DNA from 2 places in the Nocardiopsis eucommiae genome. Region 2 is predicted to be linked to the other one. Evidence: predicted binding sites of a transcription regulator. Region 2 holds the regulator's gene; the other holds the start of a gene.

Region 1 (4,410 bases), on a different contig from region 2:
CTGGGGCAGGCGATCGACCTCGGGTGCGGCATCCAGAACTTCCGTTCGGAACGGTGGAACTGGATGGAGACCAACGGGGCCAAGTACAACTGGATCCACCCCGCCTGGGCGAAGTCCAGCCCCTTCGAACCCTGGCACTGGGAGTACGAGGGCTAGGGCGCGCGCTGGTTTCGGACCGGCCCGTCAGGCGATCCGGAGGGCGGCCCCGCGGGGCCGCCCTCACGTGTGTCGCGGCGGGGGCCGTGCGAGCCCCTGAGCGCCCTACGAAACGATCTCCGGGGTGACCTCGCTGGTGCAGTGGGCGCACTTGCTGGCCTTCTTGTTGATATCCGAGAAGCAGTGCGGGCACTCGCGGGTGGTGGCTTCCTCGGCCTTGATGAACTTCTCCATCAGCTTGCCCATGGGCAGGACCACGAAGAAGTACAGGACCGCGGCGGTGATCAGGAAGGAGACCAGGGCGTCCACGAAGGACCCGTACAGGAATCTGCTGCCGTTGATCTCGAAGTAGAGGTCGGAGAAGGTGGGGATACCGCCGAAGATCCCCAGGAGCGGGGTGATGAACCCCTCGGTGAACGCCGAGATGAGACCGGCGAAGACGGAGCCGATGACGACCGCGACCGCCAGCTGCACCAGGTTTCCCTGGAGCAGGAACTTCTTGAAGCCTTCCATGGAACTGCCCTACGTGTTCGTGAGTGGTGGATGCGCCCGGTGGGGCGCCCGGGATAGCTTTCACCACCCCTGGTCATCGGTCAACCGCGAATCGTGACAGACAGTCGCGAGGAGATCGCGTGCCCTGCCAGGGTTCTGGCTTCCTCGCTGGTCGCAGCGATGACGACCAGCGATCCCACCTCCCCGCTCGGACCCTCCTCCGCCGGAACCGCCAGCACCGGCCGGTCCCCGACCACCTCGACGGCCGGTCCGGCCCCGGACGGCGGCCCGCCGAACTCGTCGGCGCCCGTGGCCGCCAGTACGTCCACCCGACTGCCGGGGGAGAGCAGGCCGACCACCCCTGCGTCGGCGACCCGCACCGGCACCGCGACCATGTCCGCGCCGTAGCGAGCCGCCGGAGGGTCGCTCAGCCGGGCGTCGGTCAGCACCTCGCCCCGGCGCACCGGAGCGTTCAACGTGAGCCCGGCCGTGGGGTCCCCGGGCGAGAGGGCCCCGTCCGGGACGGAGCGCTGGGCCACGACCACGGGGGCGAGGTCGTCCCCGGAGAGCGGTGCGGTCGGGTCGAGGTCCCTCGCCGCCACGAGCACCTCCGCCTCGGGCTGGGGCGGGGGACGCAGGACGAGGACCGCGCAGACCACGGCCAGGGCGGTCAGGACCGAGGCGACGGCGCGGCGGTGACGGTCGAGGAGGCGGAGCGGGCCGCGCCGGTGCCGGAACGGGGGCGGGGGGTGGCTCATGCCTCCAACGCTAGGCCGGGGGAGGTGGCCCCGGAGGGTTGTCCACAGGGCGGATTCGCGCTCGGATCCCGCCGGGTCCGGGAACCCCGGAGACGACGAAAGCGCCGCCGAGGGGCCTCGGCGGCGCGGCCACGGTCAACGGTGCGGTGGCTCAGCTGCTGGTCGCGGCGGTGCTGCCGCTGGTGCTCTTGCTGCTCGACTTGTCGCCGCCGCCCGTGCTGGCGGTGGCGGCGGCGGGGGTGCCGGTGCCACCGGAGTCGGAGGAGGGCTTGGCGGAGTCGGTGGACTTCTCACTCTTGCCCTCGGAGCCGCCGTCGGTGTTGGAACCGGTCAGGGCGGAGCTGTTCGTGGTGGACTTACCGCTGTCGGTGCGGTAGAAGCCCGAGCCCTTGAAGACGATGCCGACCGCGGAGTACACCTTGCGCAGGCGACCCTCGCACTCGGGGCAGACCGTCAGCGAGTCGTCGCTGAAGCTCTGCACGACCTCCATCTGGGCGTCACACTCGGTGCACGCGTACTGGTACGTAGGCACTGTTCCGGGTCCTCCTTGCTGGCACTCACACCCGTCGACTGCTAAATAGTACGCGTTCGCCGACCACGGCCGCGACAACCCCTCACCGCTGCGGCGCGGAGCGTCCCGTGGGTCGGGCGGCACCGGGCCGAGGGCCGGGGGGAACGCGCGTACCGGGGCGGGTCCGGGACACGACCGCCAGCCATAACGCTCCGCCCCGGCGGCTTAATCCCCTCGGCTCCGCGTCCCCGCCCGCGACCCGCCCCCTCGCTCCGCTTCCCCCGCCCCACGGGCCTCACCCAGGGCGGCCGTCCGGGGCGCCTCCGGGCCAGACCGCCGAGTCCGGGTCGAACACGTGGAGTCCGCCGCCCGGGGTCACGACCGCGTCCACCGGCCGGTCGTGCGCCTCGGCGGGCAACTCGTCCACGAACTCCTCGTCGTGGACCACGGCGATCGCGGGCGTGTGCGGGCCCCTGAGCGGAAGTGCGCGGTCGTAGCAGCCCGCCCCGCGACCCATCCTCGTGCCACGGCGGTCCACCGCCACGGCCGGGCAGATCACCGCGTCGGCGCGGGCCAGCACCTCCGGTCCGTAGCGGTGCCCGGTCGGCTCCACCAGACCGTGCCCGGCCGACGCGAGCCCGTCGGGGCCGTCGTAGGCCGCCCAGTCGAGCGTCCCGTCGGGCAGGAAGATCGGCAGCAGCACGTACGTGCCGCGCTTCCACAGCGCGTTGACCAGGCCACGGGTGCCGGGCTCGCCGCCCACGGAGTAGTAGCAGGCGACGGTCCCGCCCATGGCGAGCCACGGCAGCTCCATGAGGGTGTCGCGGACGGCGGAACCCACGCGGGAGCGCTCCGCCGCGTCCCTCTCCCGCCGAGCGGAGAGCAGCCGGGCGCGGAGCGCGCGCTTGGCGTCGCGGTCGTGTTCGTTCGTGGCACCCATGAGCCCAGTGTGGCACCCGGCCCCCGCCTCCCCCGAGGGGTGAACACTCGGTTGCGGTTACCACGACTTCGCCCGAAACGACGGGGACTTCTCGGCCACGGGAAGCCATCGGTCCACGTGCTGGCGGTTGTCTGTCCTAAAGTGCCGTTCATGAGCGCCGACACCGACCAGAAGCGACCCCGCACCGACGCCGCCGTGACCAAGGCGGTCGTCCCCGCGGCGGGGCTGGGCACCCGTTTCCTGCCCGCCACCAAGGCCACTCCCAAGGAGATGCTGCCGATCGTGGACAAACCCGCGATCCAGTACGTCGTGGAAGAGGCCGTCGAAGCCGGGCTCAGCGACGTCCTCATGATCACCGGGCGCAGCAAACGCTCCATCGAGGACCACTTCGACCGCGCCTACGAGCTGGAGGAGGCGCTGGCCGCCAAGGGCGAGAAGGAGAAGCTCAACTCGGTCCGCGAGTCCAGCGACCTCGCGCAGGTCCACTACGTCCGCCAGGGCGAGCCCCGGGGCCTGGGCCACGCCGTGCTGTGCGCTGAGGCCCACGTGGGGGACAGCCCCTTCGCGGTGCTCCTCGGCGACGACATCATCGAGTCCGCCGACCTGCTCCGCCGCATGATCGAGGTGCGGCGGACCCACGGTGGCAGCGTCGTCGCGCTCATGGAGGTGGAGCCCGAACAGGTCTCCCTCTACGGCTGCGCGGCGGTGGAGCCCACGGACGAGGCCGACGTCGTCACCGTCACCGACCTCGTCGAGAAGCCCTCCCCCGAGCAGGCGCCGAGCCGTTGGGCGATCATCGGCCGCTACGTGTGCGACCCGGCCGTCTTCCCCGTCCTGCACGACACCGCGCCCGGACGCGGCGGCGAGATCCAGCTGACGGACGCCCTCAAGGAACTGGCCCGGACCAGCCCCGACCAGGGCGGCGGCGTCCACGGCGTGCTCCTGCGAGGGAACCGCTACGACACGGGGAACAAGGCCGAGTACATCCGCACCGTGGTGGAGTTCGCCTGCCGCCGCCCGGATCTGGCGGACGAGCTCCTGCCCTGGCTGCGGGAGTTCCTGGACCGCCAGGAACGCCTCCGGGGCTGACCCGGGAGGCCGGGTCCGGGACGTCGGCTCCGGTCATGGTCACAATGGGTCCGGAGCCTCCTCCCGTGACGGGGGAGGCCCCCAGCGCGTCCACGACCCGGAAGGACCTCATGAAGAGCGTCGAACAGCACATCTCCGACCTCCTGGGGTTGGTCGCCGTAGCCGAGCCGATCGAGCTGGACCTGCTCCAGGCACACGGAACGGTGCTGGCTGAGCCGGTCGTCTCCCCGGTGTCCCTGCCGGGCTTCGACAACTCCTCGATGGACGGGTACGCCGTGCACGCGGCCGATCTGGCCGGGGCCACCGCCGACGCCCCGACCAGGCTGCGGGTGGTGGCCGACATCCCGGCGGGCGACGCGGACCCCACCGCGATCCGGCCCGGGCTCTGCGCCCGCATCATGACCGGCGCCCCCATGCCCGAGGGAGCGGACGCCGTGGTTCCTGTGGAGTGGACCGACGGCGGG
Region 2 (4,410 bases):
TCCTTGCCGACGACCTCGTCGACCTCACAGCGCACGCGCAGGCCGAGACCGTCGGACAGGTCGACGGTCTCGCCCTCGCGGATGCGCCGGACCGCCACGGCGTGGCGGCCCTCCGGACCGTCCAGTCGGATCCGGTCGCCCGCCAGCGCGGCGGTCCCGACCAGGAAGACCGGCGGGGTCACTTGGCTCCGAAGGCGTCGCGGATCTTGGAGAAGAAGCCGCCGTGGCCGGGGCTGAAGCGACCCGGGTTCTGGTCCTCCCCGCGCAGTTCGGCGAACTTGCGCAGCAGGGCCTCCTGCTCCTCGTCCAGCTTGCCCGGGGTCTCCACGTCCACACGGATGCGCAGGTCTCCCCGGCCGCCGCCGTCGAGGTGCGTGACACCCTTGCCCGGCAGGGTGATGACGTGGCCCGAGTTGGTGCCCGGACGCAGGTCGATGTTCTCGGTGCCGTCGAGGGTGTCGAACGCGCACGAGGCGCCCAGCGCCGCCGCCGTCATGGGGACGGTGATGGTGCAGTGCAGGTCGTCGCCGCGACGCTCGAAGGTCGGGTGGGGCTTCTGGACGATCTCCAGGATGATGTCGCCGCGCGGTCCGCCGTTGGGGCCGACCTCGCCCTCACCCGCGAGCTGGATGCGGGTGCCGTCGTCGACTCCGGCGGGGATCTTGACGGTGCGGGTGACCTTCTCCCGGACCCGGCCCTCGCCCGCGCAGTCGCCGCAGGGGTTGGTGATGACCGAACCCTGGCCGGAGCACTGCGGGCAGGGACGCGAGGTCATGACCTGCCCGAGGAAGGAGCGCGTGACCTGGGAGACCTCGCCCTGGCCGTGGCACATGTCGCAGGTGGTCCGGTGCGAACCGGCCGCGGTGCCCTCGCCCTGACACGTCTCGCACAGGATCGCGGTCGGGAAGGTGATCTCCCGACTGACCCCGAACGCGGTCTCGACGAGGTCGAGCTCGATGCGGATCTTGATGCTGCGCCCGCGCCGGACCCGTTCCCGGGGGCCGCGGCCGCCGGGCTGTCCACCGCCGAAGAAGGCGTTCATGATGTCGTCGAAGGCGAACCCGCCCGCGTTGCCGAAACCTCCGGCACCGCCGCCGCCACCTGGGGCGAAGGGGTCCTGGCCCATGTCGAACATCCGACGCTTGTTCTCGTCGGAGAGGACCTCGTAGGCCTGGGTCACTTCCTTGAAGCGCTCCTGGGTGGCGGGGTCCGGGTTGATGTCCGGGTGGAGCTCGCGCGCGAGCCGCCGGTACGCCTTCTTGATCTCGTCCTTGGACGCGTCGCGACGCACCCCGAGAACCTGGTAATAGTCTCTGGCCACTGAGTTACTGTCCTGCCAAAATCTGTCCGACATACCGGGCCACCGCACGGACGGCGCCCATCGTCCCTGGGTAGTCCATACGGGTGGGGCCCACCACTCCGATCTTGGCCAGCGACTGGTTTCCCACGCCGTAGTCAGCCGACACGATGGAAGTGGATCGAAGGCCCTCGTGGAAGTTCTCCGCGCCGATGCGCACCGTGAGCATGGAGGGGTCCTTGGCCTCACCGAGGAGTCGTATGAGGACCATGTTCTCCTCCAGCGCCTCGAGCACCTCGCGCAGGCTGGCCGCGAAGTCGACCGCGGCCAGGTTGGCGGTGCCCGCCAGAACGATCTTCTCCTCGTGTCTCTCCACGAGGCTCTCCAGCAGGACGGAGAGGACCGCGACCGCGACGGGCCGGTCCTCCGGTGCGACCTGGGCGGGCAGGTCCTCCACCGCGTCCGGCACGTCACCGAGGTGTCTGCCCGCGATGGCGCGGTTGAGCATGGTGCGCAGGTCGTCCACCACGGTCTCACTGACCGATCCCAGCCCGTCGATGACGCGCTGTTCGACCCGTCCGGTGTCGGTGATGACGACCATCATGATGCGCTGACCGCCGAGCGGCACCAGTTCCACGTGCTGCACCGACGAGCGGGTCAGCGACGGGTACTGGACGATCGCGACCTGCCGGGTGAGCTGCGCGAGCAGACGCACCGTGCGGGCGACGATCTCGTCGAGGTCCACGGCACCACCGAGGAAGGACTCGATGGCGCGCCGTTCGGCCGCCGAGAGCGGCTTGACGGAGGAGAGCCGGTCCACGAAGAGCCGGTACCCCTTGTCGGTGGGCACCCGTCCCGCACTGGTGTGGGGTTGGGCGATGTAGCCGTCCTCCTCGAGGGCGACCATGTCGTTGCGAATGGTCGCCGGGGAGACACCAAGGGGGTGACGGTCCGCCAACGCCCGCGAACCCACGGGTTCGTTGGTGTTGACGAAGTCCTCGACGACCGCACGCAGGACCGCGAGCTTGCGCTCATCCAGCAACTCGCCACCTCCTGGCACTCCAAGGTCCTCAGTGCTAATTCTATGCCCGGCCGCAAACCGGCACGGCTACCCGCACGCGGTAACACGGAGACGGGGGGTGCTTCTTCCCTGACCGAGCCGCGACGTGCGCCACCCGCCAACGGGATTACCGAGTGTGTCACCAGTAGACTGCACCACCGTGGTTACCAAGGGAACCGGCCGTTACGGCCGCGACGTTCTGGCGGGAGACTGGCGACGACCGAGGAAGGGCGCGGTACGCGAGATACCCCTCAGTCGTGACCTGGTCGTGGAGGACGCCGACGAGACCTTCTGCGGCGCGGTGGTGTCCTGGGACAAGGCCGCCGTGACCCTGGAGGACCGGGACGGGCGCCGCAGGGTGTTCGAGCTGGGCCCGGCCGCCTTCCTCGTGGACGGTGCGCCGGTGACGCTGGTGCGTCCGGCGGCGGAGCCCAGGGGCCCGCTGCGCAGCGCCTCGGGATCGATCGCGGTGACCGACGCGCGGGCGCGCACGGCTCGGGAGAGCCGGATCTACGTGGAGGGCGCGCACGACGCCGAGCTGGTGGAGAAGGTCTGGGGCCACGACCTGCGCGTGGAGGGAGTGGCCGTCGAGTTCCTTGAGGGAGTCGACGACCTTCCCGCCGTGGTGGCGGAGTTCGCGCCGGGACCGGGGCGCCGTCTGGGGGTCCTGGTGGACCACCTGGTGCCGGGGTCCAAGGAGAGCCGGATCGCGGAGCGCGTCCGGGGCGCGGACGTCCTCGTGGTCGGCCATCCCTATGTGGACGTGTGGCAGGCGGTGCGCCCGGGCGCGGTGGGAATCGGGGCCTGGCCCGAGATCCCCCGGGGTCAGCCCTGGAAGGAGGGCGTGGTGGACGCCCTGGGGTGGCGGATGGAGACGGGTGAGGCCTGGCGTCGCATCCTCGGCTCGGTCCGTGGCTACGGGGACCTGGAACCCTCCCTGCTGGGGCGGGTGGAGGAGCTCATCGACTTCGTCACGGGCCCGCACGCTCCGTAACACTAGGATTGTCGCGATCACATGGTCTGATGGGACCCTCGGAACGTCGTTCCCCGTCTCCCTCAGGCCTCCCGGCCTCCGGCCCTCCGCGGTCGTCGGTACGGCCCGACTCGTTCGGGCACAGCAAGCGCCCCCAACAGCGGAGTCGAGGAAGAGCATGAGCGAGACCCCGTCCAGCCGTCCGTCGCCGGACGACGCGCAGGGACAGCAGCAGCCGCAGGACCCCGACCAGCAGAGCGGCGCGCGGCCCGCCGGGGAGACGTCGACCGGCGGTCAGCCGCGGGTGCGCCCCGACGCCGAGACGCTGCGGATGAGCGGGGCGCAGCCCGGGTGGGGGCCGTCCGCGGAGCCCGCCCCGCAGCAGCAGGCCGGCGGAGACCAGCCCGCCGGGGAACAGGGCGCGGCGCAGACGCCTCCGTCGCCCGGATGGGGCCCGCCCGGGGTCCAGGCGGCTCCGCCCGCCCACTCCCAGCAGCCCCAGGCGTACGGCCAGCCCCAGGTCCAGGCACCGCAGCCCTCGGAGCAGCCGGGATGGGGGCAGCCGCACCAGCCGCACCAGACCCACACCCAGGCTCAGCAGCCCGGAGGGGTTACGCCCCACGACCAGGGACAGGTCCAGCCGGGTTGGCAGCAGGCCACCGGCGGCCAACCGCAGATCCATCCCCACGGGGCCCAGCAGGGCAGCGGCGCCCAGCCCGGGTGGGGGCAGCCGCAGGCCCAGGACCCGCAGGTCAGCGGAGCTCAGCCCGCGTGGGGACCACCGCACCAGCAGGCACCGGCCCCGTACCCCCAGGCCCAGCCCGGCTGGGAACAGGCGACCGGCGGGCAACCCCAAACCCAGCAGGTCAACGGGGCCCAGGCCGGATGGGGACAACCACAGGCCCAACCCGCCCACCCGCAGGAGCCCCACCTCCAGCCCGGCTGGGAACAGGCGACCGGCGGGCAGCCGCAGGCCCAGCAAACCAGCGGAGCTCAGCCCGCGTGGGGGCAGCCGCAGGCCCAGCAAGCCCACCCCCAGCAGCCCCAGGCGTACGGCCAGCCCCCGCAGGCGCAGCAGCC

What was found. The regulator HrcA, encoded in region 2, represses chaperone genes, less so after heat shock. The targets are predictions, from matches to a motif close to TTGGCACTCTCNNNNNGAGAGTGCCAA.
Region 1: the regulator HrcA is predicted to act here: its motif matches at 1,957-1,983, upstream of ACRWK8_RS21880 (FmdB family zinc ribbon protein).

Annotation. Positions count from the first base shown of each region.
Region 1 is NZ_CBDRIY010000040.1:25,894-30,303, forward strand. It holds gene ACRWK8_RS21865 (D-alanyl-D-alanine carboxypeptidase family protein) at 1-156, shown strand, start outside; gene ACRWK8_RS21870 (MscL family protein) at 262-669, opposite strand; gene ACRWK8_RS21875 (SAF domain-containing protein) at 750-1,406, opposite strand; gene ACRWK8_RS21880 (FmdB family zinc ribbon protein) at 1,558-1,938, opposite strand; gene ACRWK8_RS21885 (5-formyltetrahydrofolate cyclo-ligase) at 2,213-2,857, opposite strand; gene galU (UTP--glucose-1-phosphate uridylyltransferase GalU) at 3,008-3,946, shown strand; gene glp (molybdotransferase-like divisome protein Glp) at 4,057-4,410, shown strand, end outside.
Region 2 is NZ_CBDRIY010000071.1:5,681-10,090, reverse strand. It holds gene ACRWK8_RS26435 (16S rRNA (uracil(1498)-N(3))-methyltransferase) at 1-182, opposite strand, end outside; gene dnaJ (molecular chaperone DnaJ) at 179-1,321, opposite strand; gene hrcA (heat-inducible transcriptional repressor HrcA) at 1,326-2,339, opposite strand; gene ACRWK8_RS26420 (DUF3097 domain-containing protein) at 2,518-3,351, shown strand.